3 regions of the Herbaspirillum sp. GW822-FHT03A08 genome follow, and region 3 is predicted to be linked to each of the others. Evidence: predicted binding sites of a transcription regulator. Region 3 holds the regulator's gene; each other region holds the start of a gene.

The links. Region 3 encodes sigma-54, which starts transcription at its own class of promoters, with help from an activator protein. Its sites were predicted from a motif close to TGGCANGNAANCTGCTTT; they were not measured.
Region 1: a site for sigma-54 is predicted at 2,169-2,186, ahead of atzF (allophanate hydrolase). Genes of this name have one in related genera too.
Region 2: a site for sigma-54 is predicted at 2,006-2,023, ahead of AC1RN6_RS23610 (acetyl-CoA acetyltransferase). Genes of this name have one in related genera too.

Annotation. Positions count from the first base shown of each region.
Region 1 covers NZ_JBXANR010000001.1:640,243-644,524, forward strand. Annotated here, with positions in the region: gene tkt (transketolase) at 1-193, opposite strand, end outside; gene AC1RN6_RS03005 (16S rRNA (uracil(1498)-N(3))-methyltransferase) at 508-1,233, shown strand; gene AC1RN6_RS03010 (YidB family protein) at 1,435-1,911, shown strand; gene atzF (allophanate hydrolase) at 2,223-4,052, shown strand; gene AC1RN6_RS03020 (ABC transporter substrate-binding protein) at 4,166-4,282, shown strand, end outside.
Region 2 covers NZ_JBXANR010000009.1:77,492-81,773, reverse strand. Annotated here, with positions in the region: gene AC1RN6_RS23620 (TRAP transporter large permease) at 1-517, opposite strand, end outside; gene AC1RN6_RS23615 (TRAP transporter substrate-binding protein) at 530-1,567, opposite strand; gene AC1RN6_RS23610 (acetyl-CoA acetyltransferase) at 2,058-3,245, shown strand; gene AC1RN6_RS23605 (acyl-CoA synthetase) at 3,409-4,282, shown strand, end outside.
Region 3 covers NZ_JBXANR010000002.1:752,919-757,200, reverse strand. Annotated here, with positions in the region: gene lptA (lipopolysaccharide transport periplasmic protein LptA) at 1-493, shown strand, start outside; gene lptB (LPS export ABC transporter ATP-binding protein) at 495-1,238, shown strand; gene AC1RN6_RS08560 (RNA polymerase factor sigma-54) at 1,256-2,737, shown strand; gene hpf (ribosome hibernation-promoting factor, HPF/YfiA family) at 2,840-3,193, shown strand; gene grxD (Grx4 family monothiol glutaredoxin) at 3,486-3,797, shown strand; gene AC1RN6_RS08545 (UbiX family flavin prenyltransferase) at 3,751-4,282, shown strand, end outside.

The sequences.
Region 1 (4,282 bases), on a different contig from region 3:
ACACGAAACGATCACGGTTGGCCCATTGCGGATTGGCCGGATTGTGGCGATAGTGCTTGGCCCACAATGCGACTGCGATTTCCGCCATCCCCATCGGCGCGCCTGGGTGTCCTGAGTTTGCTTTTTGTACTGCGTCCATTGCCAGCGCGCGGATCGCGTTGGCCATCTTGTCGGTAGGGAGTGTGGAAGTCATGTCGATGTCAAAGAGTTGCGGATTGCGGTCGAATCATTGCCGTTCTGGCGGTTTCCGCGAGATAGCTGCGGTTTGCCGTCATTAACGCGCATTTCGAATGCCTTGCCGGTCGACCCGGATGAACTCCCGGACCAAGCCAGACTGAGCCAACTATTTTACCAGACAGTAGCCCGAAGAATTAAAATCAAGCGTCGCCGCCAGGGCCGAAAAAGCATACCCGAAGGCACTCCGCAAATTTCCCTTGCGTTTTATCTGCCGGACCGGCGCCCATAATTGTTCATTTGACCGCTCTCACTCATCAGGACCCGTTGATCATGCCCCGCTTTTATTGCCCCGACCCGCTCGCCATCGGTACGACGCTCGCCCTGCCCGACCAGGTTGCGCATCACGTCCAGGTAATCCGGATGCAGGCCGGCAATCCCATTACGCTGTTCAACGGGGAAGGCGGCGAATACACCGCCGTCATTACCCAAATGGAAAAAAAGCGCGTCTACGCCGAGGTCAAGACCTTTTCCCCGCGCGAAGCGGAACTGTCCTATGCCGTCACGCTGGCGCAAGCCCTGCCGGAAGGGTCCAAAATGGACTGGATCATCGAAAAAGCCGTCGAACTCGGCGTCACAGCCATCCAGCCGCTGGCCGCACAGCGCTGCGTGGTGCGCCTCAATACCGAACGCGCCGAAAAGAAGCAAAGCCACTGGCAAGGCATCATCCACGCCGCCGCCGAGCAAAGCGGCCGCAATCGGCTGGCGCAACTGTCGCCGCTGACCGACTTCAACAGCTGGATCGGCCAGAGCGACCTGCACAAACGCATCCTGCTGTCGCCGCGCGGCGAACAATCGCTGTCGGACTGGGCGCGTCACCATCCGGCGCAGGCGCTGAGCCTGATTGTCGGTCCGGAAGGCGGCTTTACCGATGCCGAAGAAAACCTGGCCTGCGACCACGGTGCGCTGATGCTGTCCATGGGCCCGCGCGTGCTGCGCACCGAAACCGCCGGCCTGAGCGCCCTGGCGGCAATCAACGCGATCTGGGGCGAGATGTAATTAAAGGTTCCAAATAAGGATAAAAAGGGAGAGGAACGAAGGAAGCGCAGAAGAACCGAAAGCCGGGGTATCTCGACATCCTTCGACAACGCCGGAGAGCGACAGACCGTTGTACCAGCTTGCCAATTTGCTTGCGTCACCGTTGCGGCGATCCGCATCGTGGGCGGCAAGCCTTCCTCACTTTTGATTCTGGAGAATTTCATGGGCTTACTCGACAGCGTACTTGGCGCACTCAATAACAATGCAGGCGATGCCTCCGGCGCACCCGCCGATCCCAAGGCGGCATTGATTCAAGCCGTATTGAGCATGCTCGCCAACAATCAGTCCGGCGGCAGCGCACCGGGTGGTTTAGGCGGACTGGGTGGACTGGGCGGTCTGCTCGGTACGCTGCAAAACGCCGGTCTTGGGCAGATCGTGGACTCCTGGATCGGCACCGGCCAGAACCAACCCGTCTCCGGCGACCAGGTGTCGCAGGCGCTGGGCGACGATCAGTTAAGCGGCCTGGCGCAAGCCACCGGCATTCCGCAAGGCGACATCGCCGGTCATCTGGCGCAGATTCTTCCCGGGCTGGTCGATCATCTGACACCCAACGGTCAGGTACCTGAATCCGTCGGCGGTGACCTCGGATCTGAAATCGGCAATCTGCTGGGCGGCTTTCTCGGCGGCAAATCTGCTTAATTCACCCCCAACTTACCAATAGGTAAGTATCCATGACCATATAAAACCCTCGCCTGCACCGAAAACTGGTGCAGGCACCAGTTTGGCATCACAAACTGCGCCAGTTCGGATCACCCCGAGACTCCATCCCCGATCCCGGCTCCGCCCTTTTGCGGCGCCCATCCAAACCGCGCGCAACCGTTTAACCGGCTACTACAGTGCGATTCCGGCTCTTTCCACTTTCCCGACCCATCATTTTCAAACCCTGAAAATCTCGCTGGCACAGTACCTGCTTAATGTTTTTCATCTTGTATTCAAGAATGAATATAAACATGTCAGCAAATACTCTCCGCCAAAATTCCACCCAATCTCCACAACGGACGATCGCCGATGTACTGGCTTCGTATCGCGCCGGCAGCCTCACTCCCGGCAAATTGATTGGTGACCTCCTCACACAAATCGAGCACTCTGATCGCAGCGAAGTCTGGATCAGCCGCGTGCCGGCAAAAACACTCAAACAGCAGGCGGCAGCGCTTGATCTGATGTTGCAAATCAAGGGCGAGGCCGTGTTCGAATCGCTGCCGCTGTTCGGCATCCCGTTCGCGGTGAAAGACAACATCGACGTCGCCGAAATGACGACCACCGCCGCCTGCCCCGAATTCAGCCATGTCCCGCAAGTCAGCGCCACCGTGGTCGCGCGCCTGCAACAGGCTGGTGCGCTGCTGGTCGGCAAGACCAATCTGGACCAGTTCGCCACCGGCCTGGTCGGTGTGCGCTCGCCGTATGGCGCCGTGCGCAACTCGCTGCGGCCGGAATATGTCTCGGGCGGCTCCAGCTCCGGTTCAGCCGTTGCGGTCGCGCTGGGACAAGTGCTATTTTCGCTCGGCACCGACACCGCCGGCTCCGGCCGCGTGCCGGCGGCCTTCAACAATCTGGTGGGGTTAAAACCGACACGCGGCCTGCTCAGTTCCAGCGGCATGTTCCCGGCTTGCCGCACGCTCGACTGCATTTCCATCTTCGCGCATGACGTCGCCGACGCCTGGCGCGTATTGCAAAGCGCGGCAGGATTCGACGCCGGCGACGCCTATTCGCGCAGCCCGGCGATGCTCGGCGTGAAGCGCCGCGGCTACCGCATCGCCGTGCCGCAAAAACCGGAATTCTATGGCGACGACAACGCCAGGCTGGCCTACGAACAGGCACTGGAAAAAATCACCGCCATGCCCGGCGTCAGCATCACGCGCATTCCTTTCGACGCCTTCACCGACGCCGCGCAATTGCTGTATCAAGGTCCTTGGGTGGCGGAACGCCGCGCTGCGCTGGGCGATTTCTTTGACGCCCATAAAGAAGCGATTCATCCGGTGGTAAGAGAGATCACCGAGCAGTCCGACAAGTTCGATGCGGTCGATGCCTTCAACGGCCAATACCGCCTGGCCGAACTGCGCCGCGAAGCCGAGACCCTGCTGCAAAACACCGACCTGCTGCTGGTGCCGACCACCACCACCATGCCGACCATCGCCGCAGTGGAGGCCGATCCCATCGTGCGCAATTCGCAGCTCGGCTACTACACCAACTTCGTCAACCTGATGGACATGGCCGCGCTGGCGATTCCTGCGGTGTGGCGCAAGGATGGCCTGCCTGCAGGGATCACGCTGATCGGTCCGGCCGGGTCCGATCATCTGCTGGCGGAAGCGGGTGCGCAGTTCCAGCAATTGCTGGGCGGCGCAGCCCAAGCCGATGCCGTCGCCGCCGCGCCACTGCCCTTTAACGAACCTACAGTCAAAGTCGGCGTAGTCGGTGCGCATCTGAGCGGCCAGCCGCTGAACTGGCAATTGCTGGAAGCCGGTGCTCGCCTGCATGCCAGCACCACCACCAGCAAACACTATCGCCTCTACGCACTCGCCAACACGACACCGGCCAAGCCGGGATTGGTGCGTACCAATGGCGACGACGGTGCCGCCATCGTCAGCGAAGTCTGGGAAATGCCGCTGCGCAATTTCGGCAGCTTCGTCGCCGCGATTCCGGCGCCGCTCGGCATCGGCACCATGGAGCTGGCCGACGGCAGCAACGTGAAAGGCTTCATCTGCGAGCCGGCAGCACTCGACAACGCACGCGACATCACCGGCTACGGCGGCTGGATCGCCTACCTCGCCGCAAAGATCTGACCCAGTTCTCACACTTATTTCCGCCCCCAACTCACGGAGCCAGCATGAAAAAGACAGCACAACCGGACACGACAAGTAATCTCGCAACGCAAGCTGAACCGCAGGCTGAATCCATGCAGCGCCGCCGCTTTCTCGGCACCGCGGGTACGGTCGCAACCACGCTGGCGTTGGGCGGCGCGCCTGCCATTTTGCGCGCACAAAGTGTCCCGATCCGCATCGGCTACTGGCCT
Region 2 (4,282 bases), on a different contig from region 3:
TGATGCTGGACCGGCTGGCCATGCGCGCAATCGCCGCCAGGAACATCAGGATCGCGCCGACCGGCAAGGCTGCCGCACGCAAGCCGTCAGGAATTTCCAATGCAGGCGTGGTGATCGCCATCTGCTCCGACGCATGATCGACAGCCGGATGGATGATCATCAGCACGAAGATGCAGACGATCAATGCCGCCACGGTCTCCAGCCAGATACGCCATTTATCCGAGAGCCGGTTGACGATGGCGGTCAGGCGCATGTGTTCGCCACGGTCCAGCGCCAGCACCGCACCCAGCATCGACAGCCAGATGAACAGCGTCGAGGCCAGCTCATCGGACCAGATCAGCGGATCGTGCAGCGCGTAGCGGTAGATCACGCCGGCCAGCAGCACCGCGGTTTCCACCACCACCAGTGCTGCGGCAACGGCGGCGACAACGTGCATTACGCCGCGGTTGACGCCCGCCAGCAGACGCGCCAGCGGGTTGGTCGGCGCCGATGCAGAAGGCATTCTCACTTCGGTCATCGCCGCTTCCATTTACGCCAACTTTCCGGTGTATTTCTCCAACAGCGCCCAAGGTTCGTCGCCGAACTTCTTGTGCCACTCGGCGTAGAAACCGGCGCTGCGCAGCTTGGCGCGGAAGGCTTCATTGTCGGTGTCGTTGAAGGCCAGGCCCTTGCCCTTCATTTCAGTCGCCAGCGAATCGTTCAGCGCCTTGACGTCGGCGCGTTGCTTCATGCCGGCTTCATTGACGTTGCGGGTAACGATTTCCTGCAAGTCCTTCGGCAAGCGCTCGAAGGACTTCTTGTTGGCGAGGAACCAGAAGCCGTCCCACATGTGATTGGTCATCGAGCAGTATTTCTGCACTTCGTACAGCTTGGCGGTCGAGATGATCGCCATCGGATTCTCCTGGCCTTCGACGATCTTGGTCTGCAGCGCAGAATATACTTCGGCGAAGTTGATGCTGGCCGGAGCCGAATCGAAAGCACGGAACATCGAAGTCCACAGCGGGCTTGGCGGCACGCGCAGCTTCATGCCCTTGAGGTCTTCCGGCTTGTTGATCGGACGCGTGCTGTTGGTGATCTGGCGATAGCCGTTGTCCCAGATTTTTTCAAATGCGAAGACGGTCGACTTGGCGTCGATCTGCTTGCGCACGTGTGCGCCGAGCTCGCCGTCCAGGGCGGCCCAGACCTGGTTGTAATCCTTGAAGGCGAAACCGACGCCGCTGATCTGGGCGGCCGGCACCAGCGTGCCGAGGATCAGTGGCGACAGTGTGAAGAAGTCGACCGCGCCTGAGCGTACCTGGCCCAGCGTGTCGGTATCGTTGCCGAGCTGGTTGTTCGGATACACTTGGAAGTCGATGCGGCCCTTGGATTCGGTCGCGATCTTGGCGGCCATCTCTTTGGCGCGCACGTTCATCGGGTGAGTTGCCGGCAGGTTGTTGGCGTACTTCAGCGTGAACTCAGCGGCGGCGAATGCCCGGGTCGACATCATGCCGGTGGCAGCAGCCGCCGAGGCAACGGAAACAGTCTTCAAAAAACGACGGCGAGTGATGCTAGCAGTTGGGTTACCCATCTGTTTGTCTCCTGATTTTAGTTTTGGTTAATTTATGTTGCCGATACTAGTAACGACTAATTCAGCACTGCTTATGCGTCCTAGAGCAATTTGGATGCCAAGTCGTCGACGTGTGCCCACAGACTTGCGCGCCCCTCCCTGAAGTCGGCATTGCAAGTACATTCTCTGCGATAAACGCCTGCTTCGACAAGGGATGTAAGCGGTATATCGGGTGTTTATTTTCCTGCGACACCTGTCGCATGCCTTATACAGTTGCCATACAGTTGTCATCGTTTCAGGCGCCAAATTCATCCCGCAGCGCAGCAAATCCAAAGCCGCTCGCGACGTGCTATGTTTACCGCCATCACGGCCTGCAAACCGCGTCATCTCAGGCCAGTCACACCCGGCCGACACCATAAAAATCAACGCAAGCGAGACAGCGGCGGGCTAAAAAAATCGTGGCATCGTTTTTGCATATTGCTGTTCCAACACACTCTTTTCAGGAATTCACATGACTGCGCACATGACCGCATCCTCACCCTGCATCACCGGCTGGAACCACTCCCAATTCGGCAAACTCGACGGCATCGATCCGGAGGCGCTGATAGGCCAGGTCGCCAAGGCAGCCATCGAACACGCCGGCCTGACGCCGGAAGACATCGGCTCCATCCATATCGGCACCTTCAACGGCGGCTTTCTGTATCAGGATTTCCCCTCGTCGCTGGTGGTCAACACCCTGCCTGCGCTGCGCTTCAAGCCTGCCGTACGCGTCGAGAACGCCTGCGCCACCGGTTCGGCAGCCATCCACTCGGGCATGCAATCGATTTTGTCCGGCCAGGCCAAGCACGCGCTGGTGATCGGCTTTGAAAAAATGACCGAGCTCGCCACGCCGCAAGTCGGCGAAGTGCTGCTGAAATGCTGCTACGCCAAGGAAGAAGCCGGCATCCCCGGCGGCTTTGCCGGCGTGTTCGGCAAGATTGCGCAGGCCTACTTTGATCGCTACGGCGATCAGTCGGACGCGTTGGCCGCCATTGCCGCCAAGAATCACAAGAACGGCATGAGTAATCCTTACGCCCACATGCGCAAGGATTTCGGTTTCGATTTTTGCCGCAATGTGTCGGAAAAAAATCCCTTTGTCGCCGGCCCGCTGAAGCGCACCGACTGCTCGCTGATCTCCGACGGAGCTGCCGCGCTGGTGCTGAGCGCCGCCGACGTCGCCAAGACCATGCAACGCGCCGTGACCTTCCGCGCCGCCGTGCACGTCAACGATTTTCTACCGCTGTCGCGCCGCGACCCGACACGCTTTGAAGCCGGAACGCTGGCATGGCAGCAGGCATTGAAACAAGCCGATCTGAAACTGTTGGATCTGTCGCTGGTTGAAACGCACGACTGCTTCACCATTGCAGAGTTACTTGAGTATGAAGCCATGGGCCTGGCCGAACCCGGCCAGGGCGCACGGGCGATTCTCGACGGCGTCACTGCCAAGAACGGCCGCCTGCCGATCAATCCTTCCGGCGGCCTGAAGTCCAAGGGCCATCCGGTCGGCGCCACCGGCGTATCGATGCACGTAATGGCGGCGATGCAGGCCAGCCATGATGCGGGCGACATGCAGATCCCGAATGCGCGCTATGCGGGTGTATTCAACATGGGCGGCGCAGCGGTCGCGAATTACGTCAGCATTCTGGAACGCGTGCATTAATCTACCGGCGAAAATCTTTCTCCGTCATTCCAGCACACGCTGGAATCCAGTGTCGTGAAAGCGATCGATGACGGCACTGGGTCCCAGCATGCGCTGGGACGACAGCAGTAGGTGCAGCAAGCAATAGCGGCAGCAATATCAGTAGTACAGACCACATAAAAAAATACACACGAGCGAGACGATGTTAACCAAAGTAATGAACCTGGGGCGGCTTCTATCCGACGTCGCCCGCCGCTTTCCCGATGAACCCGGCCTGATCATCGGCGACGGTACGCCGGACGGCAAGGGCGACAAAATCGCCACCTGGAAACAAATCAACGACCGCGTCGACACCCTCGCCCACTCGCTGCAAAAACTGGGCGTGAGCAAGGGCGACAAGATGCTGGTTCACTCCCGCAACAACCTGCAGATTTTTGAAAGCGCCTGGGCGGCATTCAAGCTGGGCATGGTATGGGTCCCGACCAACGTGCGAATCACGCCGCCGGAAGCTGCGTATCTCGGCCAGTCCAGCGGCGCCAGCGTGATGCTGTACGATCGCGGTTTCGCCAACTACGTTGACGCGGTAAAGGAAGTTTCTCCCGCACTGAAACACGTCATCGCGCTGCAAGAGCCGCGCGCGGGAGAACTCGATTTCGAAACGCTCGCCACTGCGGCGGGCGCGCACCAGTCTTTCGACGAAGTAGAAGTCGATTACGAAGACCCGCTGTGGTTCTTCTACACCTCAGGCACCACCGGCCACCCGAAAGCAGGCATGCTGTCGCACGGCCAGATGGCCTTCGTCGTCACCAATCACCTCGCTGACTTGCTGCCCGGTCTGACGCATCAGTCGCGCTCGCTGGTCGTCGCGCCGCTGTCGCACGGCGCCGGCATCCACGCTGTCGTCAACACCGCGCGCGGCGCAGCCAGCATCCTGTTGTCGACCGAACGCCTGGTGCCGGAAGAAGCCTGGCAACTCGTACAACGTCACCGCGTCGACAACATGTTCACCGTGCCGACCATCGTCAAGATCCTCACCGAAGACGAATCCGTCGACCGCT
Region 3 (4,282 bases):
CGCTGAAAAAGCCGACACCGAGAAGCCGACCCGCATCGAAGCCGAGCAGATGGTGTATGACGACGTCAAACAGGTGAAAACCTTCACCGGCAACGTCATCCTTACTCGCGGCACCTTGCTGATCAAGGCCGGCAAGGTCGTATTGACCACCGACCCGGCCGGCTACGAGTTCGCCATTCTGTACGCGGCGCCCGGCCAGCTCGCCAGCTTCCGCCAGAAACGTGACGGCGGTCCGAACCTGTGGATCGAAGGACAGGCAGAGCGCATCGAATACAGCGAGAAAACCGAAATCTCGAAATTGTTTACACGCGCGCATATGCAGCGCATGGACGGCCCGCGCGTGACGGATGAAGTCAACGGCGAGTTCATCTCCTACGACAGCCGCGCCGAGTTCTATTCGGTCAACAACACCAATACCGGCGAGAGCAAGCCGGGTGGCGGCCGCATCACGGCGATCATCCAGCCGCGCGTCGATCCTCCGAAGGGACAATAAGATGGCGACAAGTTCTCTGGTCGTCCGCGGACTGCAAAAAAGCTATGGTGCGCGCCAGGTCGTGCGCGATGTATCGCTTGAGGTGGAAAGCGGCGAAGTGGTCGGCTTGCTCGGTCCCAACGGCGCCGGCAAGACAACGTCGTTCTACATGATCGTCGGCCTGGTGCCGTCAGACGGCGGTGAAATCGATCTGGACGGCGCCGATATCTCGCGCCTGCCGATTCACCAGCGCGCCTCGATGGGCCTGTCTTATCTGCCGCAAGAAGCATCCGTGTTCCGCAAGCTGACCGTGGAAGACAATATCCGCGCCGTGCTGGAACTGCGCCGGGAAAACGGCAAGCCGCTGAGCCGCGATGAAATCGAAGGCCGTCTCAACAACCTGCTGCACGAATTGCAAATCGAGAAGCTGCGTGAAAGCCAGGCCTTGTCGTTGTCCGGTGGTGAACGCCGCCGCGTTGAAATCGCGCGCGCACTGGCGACCGACCCGCGCTTTGTGCTGCTGGATGAACCGTTCGCCGGTATCGATCCGATTGCAGTGATCGAAATTCAGCGTATCGTGCGCTTTCTCAAGGAACGCGGCATCGGCGTGCTGATCACCGACCACAACGTGCGCGAAACGCTCGGCATCTGCGACCGCGCCTACATCATCAATCAGGGCACCGTGCTGGCCAGCGGCAGCCCTGACGACATCATCGCCAATGAATCCGTACGCCGCGTGTATCTCGGCGAACACTTCCGCATGTAAGGCCACAGGCCGATTCAATGAAACAATCTCTCCAGTTACGCACATCCCAGCATCTGGCATTGACGCCGCAGTTGCAGCAGTCGATCCGTCTGCTGCAATTGTCGACGCTGGAACTGCATCAGGAACTGGAACAAATCCTTTCCGACAATCCGCTGCTGGAACGTCTCGACGACGCGCTCGACAACTCCGTGCGCCTGCTGGCCGACGGCGCCATCAGCTCGACGCCTGCCGAACAGGCCAATCCGGCCGAAAACGTCGTCAGCAGCGCGCCGACCGAAGCGGAGTCGGCCGAACACGCCGACAGTCTCGGCGGCGATGACAACAATGTCAGCGGCGATGCCGAGTGGAGTTTCGACGACGTCGCCCGCACCGGTAAAACGCCCGACGATGAAGACGCGCGCCCGCAACTGGAAGCGCATACCGTCACGCTGCGCGAGCATCTGCTGGAACAGGCGCGCCTGACCGTGCGCATGCTGCGCGACCGCGCGCTGGTCGAACTGATCATCGACGCACTCGACGATCACGGCTACCTGGAAGAGCCGCTGGAAGACATCCTCGCGCGCCTGCCGGAAGAACTTGAGATCGAGCTGGAAGAACTCTCCATTGCGCTCAAGCTGCTGCAAAGTTTCGACCCGGCCGGCGTCGGCGCCCGCAGCGCATCGGAATGCCTGGCGCTGCAGATCAAACGTCTGCCGAAAGTTGCCTTTGTCACACGCCGTCTGGCGCTGACGATAGTCGAGGAGTGTTTACCTTTATTTGCTCAAAGAGATTTCAACAAAATCAAGAAAGCACTCGGCTGCGACGACGAAGACTTGCGAGAAGCACAAGCCGTTATCCGTCAGTGCAATCCGCATCCCGGATCCGCTTTCGCGTCGGAAACTTCCGACTATGTTGTGCCCGATGTGATTGTCAAAGCGACCAAAGACGGCTGGCAGGTTTTGCTCAACCACGACGTCATGCCGCGCCTGCGCGTGAATGCGATGTACGCCAATGCCATGAAGCAAACCAAGGGCGACGGATCGCTCGGTTCGCAGTTGCAGGAAGCCAAGTGGCTCATCAAAAACATGCGGCAACGCTTCGACACAATTTTGCGTGTCGCACAGGCAATTGTTGAACGGCAACGCAACTTTTTTTCTCATGGGGCAGTTGCCATGCGCCCCCTTGTGTTGCGCGAAATAGCTGATACACTAGGTCTACACGAGAGCACTATTTCTCGTGTAACGACTCAGAAGTACATGCTGACACCGCATGGCATGTTTGAGTTGAAATACTTCTTCGGCAGCCACGTCGCAACGGAAACAGGAGGAGAAGCATCCTCCACCGCGATACGGGCTCTCATCAAACAACTGATAGGAGCAGAAGACCCTAAGAACCCACTCTCTGATAGCAAGATTGCAGATATGTTGGCGGAACAGGGCATGGTGGTGGCGCGGCGTACCGTCGCGAAATACCGCGAAGTGCTCAAGATCCCGCCGGTGAATCTCCGCAAATCTCTGTAAGTTTTTCTGTAGTAGCACCTGTTGCTGTGTTCTGGCGTAATGCTCCACAAACAACCGGACAATGCGTAAGAACCTCCAGCAATCTCATGATAGGAGTGCTGTATGAATCTGACCATTAGTGGCCATCACCTCGATTTGACCCCCGCAATCCGCGAATACGTGCAAAGCAAACTGACGCGTATCAAGCGCCATTTTGATCACGTCATCGACATCAGTGTGATCCTCAGCGTCGACAAGCTGACAGAAAAAGAAAAACGCCAGAAAGCAGAAATCAACGTTCACATTAAGGGTAAGGACTTGCATGCCGAAAGCATTGCACATGACCTGTATGCCGCCATCGACATGCTGATCGACAAACTGGACCGCCAGGTCATCAAGCATAAGGACCGTGTACAGAACCATCACTCGATGGCAAAACGCCTGCCGGAAGAACCAGTGCCAGCAGCAGCCTCGTGATATCCAGCTAGCCGGCGGATTGGACCGGCAACAGAAAAAGGGCGCGTCAGCGCCCTTTCTTGTTTTTATATCATTTACATCTTTCTTCCGTTCCCGCCCCTTCAGCCCCTTCACCCTTGTCTTGCCGACAAGACAAGGACAAATAATTTATATATTTTCTTCTTGTTGTCGAAGTTGCCGGAAAGACAGTTTCCCATTCTGCAACACCATTCCTCCAGAATCAGCAGACCTCAACGCGAAGGCTCGCTTTTTCATATAATGTCGGCATTGAGAACTTTTTGAAGGTGTAGTCATGAGCGAAGTGCAATCCTGGATCAAAGAAACCGTCACCCAAAACCCTGTCGTGCTGTTCATGAAGGGTACTGCGCAATTCCCGCAATGCGGCTTTTCCGGCAAAGCGATCCAACTGCTCAAGGCCAGCGGCGCTGAAAACATCGTCACCGTCAATGTGCTGGAGAGCCCGGACGTGCGCCAGGGCATCAAGGAATATTCGAACTGGCCGACCATCCCGCAACTGTATGTCAACGGCGAGTTCGTCGGCGGTTCCGACATCATGAATGAAATGTACGAAGCCGGCGAACTGCAAACCCTGTTCAAGGGCTAAGCGTCTGTCCTCCGCGACGACTGCCGCACCCAAGGCATCGGAACCACAACGCCTGATCGTCGCCATCACCGGCGCGACCGGCGTTGCCTACGGCGTGCGGCTGCTGCGCGTACTGCGCGATTCCGACATCGAAACCCATTTGCTGGTTTCCGAAGCCGGCGCGCTCAATCTGCATCAGGAGCTCGACATGAGCCGCAAGGACGTCGAAGCGCTGGCCGATGTGGTCCATCCGGTGCGCGACGTCGGCGCATCGATCGCCAGCGGCTCGTTCACCTCGACCGGCATGATCGTTGCGCCCTGTTCGATGAAAACGCTGGCCGCCATTGCCAACGGCTTGTCTGACAATCTCATCTCGCGCGCCGCCGATGTCGTCCTGAAAGAGCGTCGCCGCCTGGTGCTGATGGTGCGCGAAACGCCCTTCAATCTCGCCCATCTGCGCAACATGACCAGCGTCACCGAAATGGGCGGCATCATCTTCCCGCCCT